DNA from 4 places in the Oceanobacillus locisalsi genome. Region 1 is predicted to be linked to each of the others. Evidence: riboswitches for the same ligand, from Rfam matches in the RefSeq annotation. Region 1 holds a riboswitch; each other region holds the start of a gene.

Evidence for each region. A riboswitch is a leader RNA that binds a small molecule or an ion and turns the genes downstream of it on or off. The one in region 1 is predicted to bind S-adenosylmethionine.
Region 2: linked by a shared signal. The riboswitch ahead of ACFQ19_RS15515 (methionine biosynthesis PLP-dependent protein) and the one ahead of ACFQ19_RS03515 (YfcC family protein) in region 1 are both predicted to bind S-adenosylmethionine.
Region 3: linked by a shared signal. The riboswitch ahead of ACFQ19_RS01015 (O-acetylhomoserine aminocarboxypropyltransferase/cysteine synthase family protein) and the one ahead of ACFQ19_RS03515 (YfcC family protein) in region 1 are both predicted to bind S-adenosylmethionine.
Region 4: linked by a shared signal. The riboswitch ahead of ACFQ19_RS02950 (homocysteine S-methyltransferase family protein) and the one ahead of ACFQ19_RS03515 (YfcC family protein) in region 1 are both predicted to bind S-adenosylmethionine.

Annotation. Positions count from the first base shown of each region.
Region 1 is NZ_JBHTKK010000002.1:284,728-287,907, reverse strand. It holds gene ACFQ19_RS03520 (YaiI/YqxD family protein) at 1-122, shown strand, start outside; gene ACFQ19_RS03515 (YfcC family protein) at 363-1,778, opposite strand; SAM riboswitch class I at 1,924-2,036, opposite strand; gene ACFQ19_RS03510 (NAD(P)/FAD-dependent oxidoreductase) at 2,162-3,172, opposite strand.
Region 2 is NZ_JBHTKK010000022.1:18,418-21,597, forward strand. It holds gene ACFQ19_RS15510 (Spx/MgsR family RNA polymerase-binding regulatory protein) at 34-441, shown strand; gene ACFQ19_RS15515 (methionine biosynthesis PLP-dependent protein) at 530-1,636, opposite strand; SAM riboswitch class I at 1,767-1,870, opposite strand; gene ACFQ19_RS15520 (hypothetical protein) at 2,133-3,071, shown strand.
Region 3 is NZ_JBHTKK010000001.1:227,566-230,745, forward strand. It holds gene megL (methionine gamma-lyase) at 1-21, opposite strand, end outside; gene rarD (EamA family transporter RarD) at 365-1,285, shown strand; SAM riboswitch class I at 1,421-1,519, shown strand; gene ACFQ19_RS01015 (O-acetylhomoserine aminocarboxypropyltransferase/cysteine synthase family protein) at 1,611-3,180, shown strand, end outside.
Region 4 is NZ_JBHTKK010000002.1:161,572-164,751, forward strand. It holds gene ACFQ19_RS02940 (YitT family protein) at 1-600, shown strand, start outside; gene ACFQ19_RS02945 (hypothetical protein) at 829-1,131, opposite strand; SAM riboswitch class I at 1,452-1,553, shown strand; gene ACFQ19_RS02950 (homocysteine S-methyltransferase family protein) at 1,668-2,720, shown strand; gene ACFQ19_RS02955 (cyclase family protein) at 2,747-3,180, shown strand, end outside.

The DNA of each region.
Region 1 (3,180 bases):
TAAGTGCGAAAGAGCGACGGAGCGGAAAACACACCAAAGGCCCAAAAGCATTAACCGAAGAAGACCGGGAGAAGTTTCTCGAACTTTTTCAAAAATATTTATCGCAGTGTAACTGGCTGTAAGACTCCCACTTCAAGAAATGAGTGAAAATTTTATTTCTAAGTGGGAGATTCAACAGCCAGTAACGGCCCGATTCGTTCAACTAACAATCAGTGGGGGATAAAAAGAAAACCCCCACTGATTGAAGTTTCACTTTATAAAAAAATCCTTATAATCAGGAAATGACAAGTCTCTGCCAACTTCTGATTATAAGGAAGTTCCATCATCTTAATAAACTTTGATTATATACCATTAAAATCCGCTTAAATCGATCCGCCCCAGCCAATTAAATGACTGATCACCAAAGCAATCCAAGACACAACAAGAGCCATCATGACAAACGGAAAAATATAACGAATCCACCTGCCATAAGGCACCTTACACAAACCGAGCATCGCCATTAAACCGCCTAAGGTCGGTGAAAATATATTGGTAATACCATCGCCGATTTGGAATGCCAAGATAGTCGTTTGCCGTGTAATGTCTAACATGTCCCCAACAGGAATCATAATTGGCAATGTAACTAATGCCTGGCCGCTGCCGCTTGGAATAAAAATATTAATAATCGACTGGGAAATAGTCATGAATACGGCAGCCAGCGTTGTTGGTAAACCTTCCATCACAGAAACAAGCCCATGAGCAATCGTATCACTGATATTGCCTTGGTTCATGACCACTTGAGTCGCCATGGCAACACCGATCAAAATAGCTGCTAATGCGCTGGGTTCAAGTGCTTTTGAAAAAGCTTCCGCAATTTGATTGGCATTCATACCTGCAATAATCCCGCAGGCAATACCGATCATAAGAAATATCGCTGCAACTTCATTAATATACCAGTCATTCATAAATATTCCTGTCAGCATGACCACAAATCCTGCAATCACCACAAGTAGCATCGCAATATCTTTTTTGCGCATCCGATAGGATTCAAGCGGCTGGCTCAATTTCATATCCTGTGTATCAATACCATATGCCAAACTATGTTTCTGGTCTTGTAATATCTTTTTAAAATATCGAATATTATAATAGGCTAATAAAGATAAAACGATAACCACCAAAATACTTCTTAAAAACCATCCTGAATATAGCGGCATTTCTGCTATTCGATGTCCTACCCCCAGCGTATAAGGATTGAATGGAGAGAGACCAAATCCGACAAGTACTCCTCCTATTCCAATACCCGCACCAAGTACAGCATCACCGCCTATGGAAACACTTAATAAAACAGCGATTGGAATAAGGGCAATATTATTTTCAAGCCCGACAAACATCCCAAAAAATCCATAGACAAATGTCATAATCGCAACAATAAGGAAACGTCGTTTTAATCCGACTTTGCGAACCAGTGTACCGACTGTATTTTCAAGCATCCCCGTCCTTTCCAAAAGCCCGAACATCATAGCTGCGGCAAAAGTAATAAAGACGATATCAGCCATTTCCCGGAATCCTTCAGGGATTGCCGTAAATAAGTCCATGATACCGACCGGGTTGTTCTCTATGTATTGAAATGAATCAGGAACCGTTCGAGTAGTCCCGTCTATCGTCTCTCTTTCATAAGAGCCGGATGGTATTATATAGGTCAAAACAGCCGCTGCAACAACAATAAAAAACAACAACGCCAGCGGATGCGGAATGCGATCCAATAGTTTTTTCTTTTCTTTATCGTGATTCTTCTTCATATTTACGCTCCTCTTGCTTTTAAATAAGTATATCCGTTATTTCTAACGCTTTTCAGAAATCTCTCCTCCTTGCTATGTAAAAATCTTATGTTATAAACCTATTAAAAACAGCCTCTTCCACAAGAAAAAGGCTGTTTTTACATTCGCCTTATCTCCCAAAATAAACATGTCTTATTTTGCAGGAATTGGCACCTTTTCTTTTCATAAAGAGGTTGCCGGACGTCATTGGGCCTGTCCCTCAGTCGCTCTGGATAAGTATATATGATAAGATTTTAAAGTTACTTCAATGTGGAAATTGTATAGGCGCTTGCCTGTTTTGTCAATATATGAAAGCAAGAGAAGTTTCCTGCTTATTCCCCTTTTCAACTACTATGCGTCCTAAGCTATTCTTCGTCGGTAAATCCAGCATAATTCGTAGAGAATAAATGCTGCACAGGGTCTTCCGGATCAGCAATTTTTTTCGCATGATTAGCAGCAATTGGTCCTTCATTAAAAGCCCCGGCAATTAACCCAAGCTTATCTGGGTAATGGGCAATATCCCCAATAGCAAAAACACCTTCCACAGATGTTTGCATACTGGAATCAACGGCAATCATACCATCTATCATTTCCAACCCCCACGAGGTGATCGGTTCCAGATTGATTTGAAATCCATGGTTAACAACTAATCGGTCGATCTCTAGCGCTTGCTCCTTTGTTTCATCCTCTAAGTGAGAAAGTACTACCTTTTCGACCTGTCCATCCGTTCCATACAATGCTTTTATTTCATAAGGCGTCATGACATTGACTTCGGAGTTTTTTAACTTGGTCACACTGCTTTCCAATCCTTTAAACTGATTGCGGCGATGAATGAGCGTAACACTTTTGGCTATATTTTCAAGCTCCAGCGCCCAATCCACCGCACTGTTGCCCCCGCCGGAAATAAGCACATGCTGGTCATAATAATCCGCCAGCTTTCTGACTGTATAATGCAAACTCTTCTCTTCATAATAGACTGCTTCCGGATGATCCAGCTTTACGGAATGCAATGTTCCAAAACCGGTTGCCAGTATAACTGTTTTCGAATAATGGATATTGCCGTTGCTGCTCAGGAGCTGAAAATGGCCATTATCCATTCGCTCCATATCTACAACCTGTTCGCCTAAAACCACTTCCGGATCAAATGTCATCGCTTGTTCCACGAGCTGATCCGTTACTTCTTCCCCGGTAGCTTGTGCAATTCCTCCAATATCACGAATCACTTTCTCTGGATAAAAGTAAGGTACTTTCCCGCCAAGATAAGGAAGGTATTCAATAATCTTTGTCTTCATCTCCCGCATGCCACTATAGAAAGCAGCAAATAACCCGGCTGGACCTCCGCCGATAATCGTGACATCATATATTTCCTCATTCATCATTCTCC
Region 2 (3,180 bases), on a different contig from region 1:
TAATGAATATGTCAAACAATAAGGAGAATGAATATGACAGTGCATATTTACGGAGTATCTTGCTCATCTACAAGAAAAGCCAGACAATGGTTTCGCAAAAATGGAATTGCTTATAAGGAAAGGAATATTCTACATCAACCATTAACTATTGAAGAACTAAAAAATATTTTACAAATGACGGTAGAAGGTACAGATGAAATTCTTTCAACCCGTTCTAAAATTTACAAGGAATTAAACTTGAATGTAGAGGAATTGTCTTTACAAACCTTACTAAAATTAATTCACGAATACCCAAGATTGCTGAAAAGTCCGATTTTGGTTGATGAAAAAAGGTTTCAAGTCGGTTATCATGAAGAAGACATTCGACAATTTTTACCTCGGAAAACAAGACAGCTGCAGTGGTCACAGTGGAAAGTGGATTTAGGATTAATAAAAGGGTAACAACCTTACATGAACCTTAAATCCAAAAATAGATACGAAAAAAGAGACAGCTTATCTGTCTCTTTTTTCGTATTAGTGTTATGATATATTATACATTACGAATAACTTGTAATGCTTGCTCCATATCCGCTTTTAAATCTTCTACATCTTCCACACCTACAGAGAAACGAAGCAGGTCATTACCGATGCCCCGCTGGATTCTTTCCTCTTCCGGCATATCCGCATGTGTCTGGGTGGTAGGATACGTAATAAAGCTTTCCACACCGCCTAAACTCTCAGCAAACACAATGATATTCAGATTAGCTAAAAAGGACTTTACCAGACTTGCATCTTCTAAGCAAAATGAAAGCATACCGCCCCTGTTCGGGTAAAAAACTTGGCTGACTGCCGGGTGTTCTTCTAAATAAGCAGCAAGATGCCTGGCATTTTCTTCATGACGCTGCATACGGAGTGCAAGTGTTTTTAAACCGCGGACAAGAAGCCAGCTGTCTGACGGAGATAAAGTAGCGCCGGAAGCGTTATGCATTTCGAATACTTTCTCGGATAATTCCGGTGTTTTGGTTACTACAAGTCCAGCTAGTACATCATTATGTCCGCCAATATATTTGGTTGCACTGTGTACGACAATATCCGCACCAAGCGTAATAGGCTGCTGCAAGTATGGCGTTAAGAAAGTATTATCAACGATAAGGAACAAATGATATTTTTGTGCCAGTTCCGCATATTTTTTAATGTCAACTTCTTGTAGTAACGGATTTGTAGGTGTTTCCAAAAAGATAGCTTTTGTATTTTCTTGAATACACCGCTCTGTTTCTAATACATCCTGACATTCATCATATGTTACAGAAACATGGTATGCTTTTTCGTAATGGTCAAAAATACGATACGTCCCCCCGTAGATATCTTTTGTCGCAATGAGATGATCACCTGCTTGGAATAAAGAGGAAAGGATTAATTGAATCGCAGCCATCCCGGAACTGCAGGCGAAAGCGGCATCTCCCTCTTCTAACTTCGCAAATCCATCTTCCAGTACAGATCTGGTCGGATTTTTAGTGCGGGTATAATCGTACCCGGTGGAGTGACCAATTTCCTGATGCTGGTAAGCTGTTGATAAATGGATTGGTAAGTTTATCGCTCCTGTCCGTTCATCTGTTTTGTTTCCTAATTGTACTAATGCGGTTTCTAGTTTTTTCATTAATTTTTTCCTCCTTCATAAGAAAAGCGTGCTTGTGAATGTGCTATTTCCCTATGTATTTTCTGTTAAATGAATAAAAAACCCTTCTTATCCAGAGATAAGAAGGGTGTAATATCAACATAACACACATCTCTTATCTTTAAAGGGGAACCCCTTCTGGAATTAGCACCTTGCTAAAATTAGCCGGTTGCTGAGACATCTGCGGGCCAGTCCCTCCGTCTCTCTGGATAAGAATTAACATATTTATAATTACGTTTACTTTACAAGAGAGAAGAAAAAAAATCAAGCCTAAATTATTTTTCATCAGTCAAAAAGCGGGACGCGGTAATGCTGGACCAAGATTTGCAGATAAAAAAACCGAAAAGTATTTGAAAAGGTCCTTCATGGAGATTACAATGGATATGATGATTTTATAGGTGAAAGTATAATTAAAGTTATATGGAAGCATGAAAATACAAGTATTCGTATGATAATTTTAAAAAAAGGAAGAAGATATATGCGCAGAAAAAAACTGTTACTGGTTAACATTTCTTTGTTAGCAGGATGTATTGTCATTATTGGCATGGGCATTTATAAAGACAATGATTCAGTGGAATATTCCATGGAAGTAAGTACCGATGATGACAATAGCGGTGATGGGCAAATGGGAGAAAGTGTCGAGCTTTTCACGACCTCTTGGAATGACCGGTTATTAGGAGACAATGAACAAATTTATCAAACCGCTCATGTAGATCATCATAACAAGCCTCAACAAACAGACAGGGAAACAGAAGTGCAAACAGAGAATAGCTCTGCACAAGAGACAACGGAAGAAGCAGCAGATACAGAAACGGAAACACATACAGATCAGAAACCAGACAAGCAGGAAAGAAATAATGCTGTTTCTGAGGAAACATCCGCTTATCAAATAACGAATAAGAAAACGGATGAATCAAATGAAAACGAAGCACATCATACTTCTCATAGGGAAGGTTATACAACTGAAGAAGATAATGAAAATACGGAAAGAAAAGAAACAGATGAAGATAACTCTCAAAAGAAAACAAATTCTTCAGATGAACAAGTAGAACAGAAGAAACCTGAAAAAAAGAATACTGCCACAGATTCTGGTGAGTCTCTTAATGAAAAAGATAAGAAAAAGATAAATGGTAAACGTAAGCCATCAAAAGATGAAAATTCGAAAAGAGATAAAGAAACAGAAAACGAAAATGGTGAGGAAGATAAAGATAAAAATAAAGAAGATAAAAACGACCAAGAGGACGAAATAAAGTACCCAGAAGAAGAACCGATAGACGATAATGAAAATGGGGATAATGAAGAAGGAAAAGAAGATGCAGAGGACGAAACAGAAGATGAAGAAGAGCTGGACGAAGATCATGAAGACGATGATTCCGAAGAAAATAAACCAAATACAGCTTCCATCTATTCCGAATAAATAAAAAAGATGAAAAACGGTAAATTTGCCTCCACTCGCATTATTTGCCGTTTTTTAATTGCGATAAAAGCAGCATTTTAAATTCGTAAATGCAAGGGGCAAACGTTTG
Region 3 (3,180 bases), on a different contig from region 1:
ATGTTTAAACTGTTTCCCCATTTATATTCTCTCCCATCCTTGATAAAGATGATACATGCTGATGTGCCTCTCCCTTTATGATAAAGTATTCTTGCGCTGTTGGGAATGTTTCCGTTTCAGAAATTTGTTTTAATTTATTTCGAAAATCATTGCTTCCTTTCTTATAAAGTTTTAGTATTGATTTTAGACTCTTCACTAAAATAAAGGATTGATAAACTAAATGTCGTTATATGCGTTAGTGACCGCTCTGAAAAACACTACGCTAGCTAGATGTACATACCATATTTAATCTTATATTCCAATAGTTGATTTTGGTGTTGAACCTAATTTTCGTTTCATTATTTTCAGAAGGCAGGAATGTATCATGGAGGATAAATCTTTAAAACAAGGAGCGGTTATCACCTTTCTTGCTTATTTATTATGGGGAATCTTCCCGATTTATTGGAAGTTTCTTGAACACGTTCCAGCTGGTGAGGTGCTTGCCCACCGGATTGTCTGGAGTTTAGTGTTTATGGTTTTCTTAGTGTTGGTGACAGGTAATTGGCGTCATCTGATGGAAACTGTCCAGGAGCTGAAAAAAGATAAAAAGAAAACCATCGCTATTGTGACAGCTTCTATTGTAATATCTATCAATTGGTTTCTATTTATTTTTTCGGTACAGCATGGACATGTGCTGCAAGCTAGCTTAGGCTATTATATCAACCCTTTAATCAGCATTTTATTAGCGGTTTTTGTATTGAAAGAAAAGACAACAAAGGGACAAGTCTTATCGTTCATCCTTGCAGGAATCGGGGTACTTTATTTAACACTGAGTTACGGTGTGTTCCCTTGGATTTCGCTGTTATTAGCGCTCACTTTTGGTTTTTACGGGCTGATTAAAAAGACGGTCAACCTGCATGCTATGTACGGATTGACAATTGAAACACTCGTCGTTGCACCAATCGCTTTGCTATATTTAATCTTTATCCCGTTGGAAGGATCATTTACTTTTTCACCTTTCTTTGCGCCGGATAACCTTTTACTCATCGGGGCTGGTGTCGTTACCGCAGTACCTTTACTGCTATTTGCTGCAGGTGCCAAACGCATTCCATTGGCAATGGTCGGCTTTTTGCAATATGTCGCCCCGACGATTATGTTCTTCTTAGGCGTGTTCTTATATAATGAGACATTTACGGTGCACCATATGATTACCTTTGCACTGATTTGGTTTGCCCTTGTTATCTATATGGTAAGTATTTATCGGGATACACCGCGAAAAAAAGAAAAGAAGAAGATAACTGCATAGCTTCTATGAAGCAGGCAGCAGAAAAGGAAGGTTTCTCCAACAAGGAATCTTCCTTTTTGAATCCCTAGTAAAATACTTGACTTTTAATCTGCAAAACTATATACTCGCTAGTAATTTCAAAATATTTAGCAGAATCTCTTATGAAGAGCGGTGGAGGGACTAGGCCCTGGGAAGCCCGGCAACTTGAAGTATCAGGTGCTACATCCTACAGATACATCGTCTGAAAGATAAGAGAGAGTTCAAAGTTATTTATAAGAGCTCTCTTCATTTTAGAAGGGAGCTCATTTTTGTTGAAAAGTGTGTTCAAAAAAAGGGAGGAAATACAATGTCAAATAACCGAGTACAGCAGGACGAAACGATTTTATTACATGGAGGACAAGTTCCGGATCCTGCTACCGGAGCTCGTGCAGTACCTATCTATCAAACGACTTCTTATGTATTCCGTGACACAGAGCATGCGCAAAATCTATTCGGATTATCTGAACCGGGAAACATTTATACCCGTATTATGAATCCGACGGTAGATGTGCTGGAGCAGCGGATAGCGCAATTAGAAGACGGTGTCGGTGCTTTAGGCGTATCCTCGGGAATGGCTGCCATTACGATGACCATCTTAAATATTACACGCGCTGGAGACGAAATTATTACAGACAGCAATCTGTACGGCGGAACGTATAATTTATTTGCCAACACGCTTCCTCGATATGGAATCGATGTAAAATTCGTAGACGGTACCGATCCAAAAGCCATTGAAGCTGCGATTACGGATAAAACCAAAGCTATCTTTGGTGAAATCATCACCAATCCGAGCCTGTATATTTTTGATGTCGAAACAGTAGCTGATATTGCACACAATCATGGCATTCCTTTAATTATAGATAATACGTTTGCTCCTTATGTTGCCAAACCGCTGACTTGGGGTGCAGATATTGTCGTTCACTCTGCCACAAAATGGATCGGCGGGCATGGTACAACGATTGGCGGCATTGTTGTAGACAGCGGAAGATTTGACTGGAACAATGAGAAATTCCCTGACTTTATCGAACCGGACGAGAGCTACAATGGATTAAAATATGCGGATTTGGGTGCAGCTGCTTTTATTACGAAATTGCGTGTTCAGTTATTACGTGATATTGGTCCTGCACTCAGTCCGCAAAGCGCCTTTTTATTACTGCAAGGATTGGAAACATTGCATCTGCGAATCAAGCGGCATAATGAAAATGCGGAAAAACTGGCCGCTTATCTGGAAAATCACCCTGCAGTAGAATGGATTAACTACCCGGGGTTAGAGTCCCATCCATCCCACCAGCTTGCTAAGAAATATTTAAAAGGCGGCTTTGGCTCCGTTATTACGTTCGGTATTGAAGGCGGCCGTGATGCAGGCCGTGCTTTAATTGATAATGCAGAACTCTGGTCTCATGTTGCCAATGTCGGGGATGCAAAATCACTGATTATCAACCCAGCTTCTACGACACACCAGCAGCTAACAGCCGAAGAGTTAGCAAAAAGCGGCACGCCGGAAGAGTTGGTCCGTTTATCAGTCGGTCTGGAAGCATTCGATGATATTGTAGCTGACTTGGATCAAGCCATTGGTAAAGCGACAGGAAAATCATTGGGCAATCAGCAATCTGCTGAAGAAATAGCGGTGCAAAATTTATTGCAATCTCCATTTGACCGCAGTGAAGGTGTTCGTAAAAAGCGGATTATTACAGTCGGTATTGCAGATGAAGAAATTGTTCCTCTGTATAAATTAGGCTATGAGGTTATCCCGGCAGCAAATATAGATGAGGTGACAACAGAACTCCTGACTCACGCTGATGCGATTTGGCTGCAGGAAGGAAAACCGGCACCAGAAGAAAATGCAGATTATAAGGGAACCATCTTATTTACCAAAT
Region 4 (3,180 bases), 120 kb from region 1:
GTTCTTGGAATTGCCTCCTTAGCTATCAGTACAAGTATGATGCATCATATCCCGACGATAATAGGAATTGAAGGAGACACCCTTCTGGTGACAGTGGTCGGCGGGATTATTATTGGTTTTGGTATGGGACTTGCACTCCGTAATGGCGGTGCATTGGACGGTATTGATATGTTAGCAGTGCTGTTATCGCGCAAGCTGCCTTTTGGAACAAGCGATTTGATTTTATTTCTTAATTTATTTGTGTTTATTGTTGTATCAACAGTGTTTGGTTTACGGGGAGCATTAATGTCAGGCATTGCTTATTTTATTGCTTCGAAAGTAATTCATTTAATTGAGGAAGGTTTGAGTAGCACCAAAGCAGTATATATTATCACCGGCTATGCGGATGAAATGATTAAAGAGATTAGAGACCGTTTAGGGCGCGGTTGTACTGTGCAGCATGTAGAGGGCGGATATTCGAAAAAAGAATTTCGGCAAGTGAAAAGTATTATTACCCGTTTGGAAGAAAGCAAGATGAAAGAGATTATTCAAGATGTTGATCCGGAGGCTTTTATCACGGTTCATGAAGTGACGGAAGTACGGGGCGGTAATTTTGATTAATAAATGAAAAGAAACAAGGCAGCCAATCGAAGTGCATTGGCTGCCTTGTTGTATATGATGCATTAAGATCTAGATCTGAACAAATCCGCGATAGCATGAGAAACCTCAATACCTTGATAAGTGAACACGGATAATGCGGTCAGAGCAAAGAACCCAATAACGATAAATCGCAAAATAATCATTTTGTCAGCCTCCTCTTTTGAAAGTAGTGTGGATTTCAAAAGAGAATTAAACCACGAAATTGGATTGATAGAAAACGGGTGTCATCAGCTGTTTTGTACGGTTGATACGGACAATCATCGTAAATAAACTGAACGTTCCCAGTAAGAATAAAGTAATGACTAGAGCTGTGTATACGGTGAATGATTTATCCGTCTGATCATTTCCGCCAATACCCAAATCTTGAGTCATTTGTGTATCAACCAGCATCTCCTGTTCGGTGAGCACGTAGCTGTGATGTACACCTGAAGATAACTGTGTGATTGGTAAAATGATAATCATGATAACAATCATTAAATAGCGATTCATCATCTACGCCTCCTCCCGTTTTTATCACCGTTTATTTGATAGAAAAACTTAATTATACCAATATTGAAGTGTCATTTCAATATATCTTCATTGATTGGTAAGGATGTAAAGTGTATTATAAGCTTATTTTTCAAAGCTGTCTATACTTTTTGAACATTTTATGACTTTTTATCTGTCATATCAATATACCCAAATGTGGCTGATTGTTAAACGTATGTTGAGGAGAAGTAATGATATAAGACTAGAAAATTTTAAAAAATTCTTATTGACAAAGAATTCAAATACATATATAGTTGTTTACAACAAATAAATAGCAATACATTTTCTTATCCAGAGAGGTGGAGGGACTGGCCCTTGGAAGCCTCGGCAACAGACTTAAAAAAGAACTGTGCCAATTCCAGTAGCATGAAGCTAGCAGATAAGGAGAGACATTGATATCGTACTCAAACCTCTTCTTTCTGAAAAGAAGAGGTTTTTCGTATTTATATCAATTTTTTAGCAGCGAATGAAAAGTAAAAATTTACAGGAGGAATGGAGAAATGGCGAAAAGAAGTTTAGAAGAACGTTTAAAACAGGGGACAGTTATTGCAGGAGAGGGATACTTATTTGAACTGGAGCGCAGAGGTTACTTACAGGCAGGATCCTTTGTACCCGAGGTGGCACTGGAGAATCCGGAAACGCTGAAGGCAGTGTATCGTGATTATATGAATGCAGGGTCAGATGTGGTGCTTGCTTTTACATATAATGCACACCGTGAAAAAATGCGCATCATCGGTAAAGAAGATTTATTGGAACCTTTAAATCGAAATGCGATTAAATTGGCGAAAGAAGTAGCGAAAGAGCACCCGACAGAAGAAGCTTTGGTGGCAGGGAATATTTCGAATACCAATATTTTTAATCCGGAAGATCAGGCGTCCAAAGATAAAGTGAGAGCGATGTTTAATGAAATGGTTTCATGGTGTAAGGACGAGGACGTTGACTATATTAACGGAGAAACGTTTTATTATCATGAAGAAGCATTGATTGCGTTAGAAGAAATTAAAAAATATGACTTGCCGGCAGTAATCACTTTGGGATTAATGGGTGAAAATATCATGCGTGACAGTTACAGCGTGGAAGAGTCATGTAAGATATTAGAGGATAACGGCGCTTTAGTTGTGGGAATGAACTGTTTCCGCGGACCGGATACCATGCAGCCGTATCTGGAGAAGATTTGTGATCATGTAGATGGTTATGTAGGGGCTTTGCCGATTCCATATCGGACAACAGAAGAAAATCCGACATTCTTTAATTTGCCGGATGGTGGATGCAGCTGTCATTTGCCGACTGAAACAACTTTCCCGACTTCACTTGATCCGCTTTATCATAACCGTTACGAGCTGGCGGAATGGGCTAAGAAAGCACATGGCATCGGTGTTAATTATATTGGCTTATGCTGTGGAGCTTCTCCGGCGATGTTGCGTGCTGTGGCTGAGGCTGTTGGAATCGAAACAATTAATTCCATCTATTCCCCGGATATGCATAAGCATTTCTTATTTGGTGAAGATGAAACGTTGCAGGATCATATTACGGATTACAAAACAAAAGCTTAAAGCAATAGATAAGGGGGCAATTTACCATGACAGTTACAAGAGAAAATGAGGTCTTACAAGCGCTTGATATACTGAAATCAAAAACATGGGTAGACTTAACGCATACGTTTGGTCCAAGTTCCCCGCATTTCGCAGCTTTTAAAGATGCTGAGTTTGAGACGTTATACACACATGATGACGGGTTTTTTGCACAGCAATTCAGTGTTTCGGGCCAATACGGCACGCATATTGATGCGCCGATTCATTTTGTTCGTGATCAACGCTATTTAGAAGAATTGGATTTACAAGAAGTGGTCCTCCCGCTGGTTGTGATTGATAAATCGGAAGCAGCAGGAGAGAACCATGATTATATTTTAACACCAGAAGATATTTTAGAGTTTGAACAGGTACATGGAAAAATTGAAGCGGGCACATTTGTTGCTTTGCGAACAGATTGGAGCAAGCGCTGGCCGGATAAAAC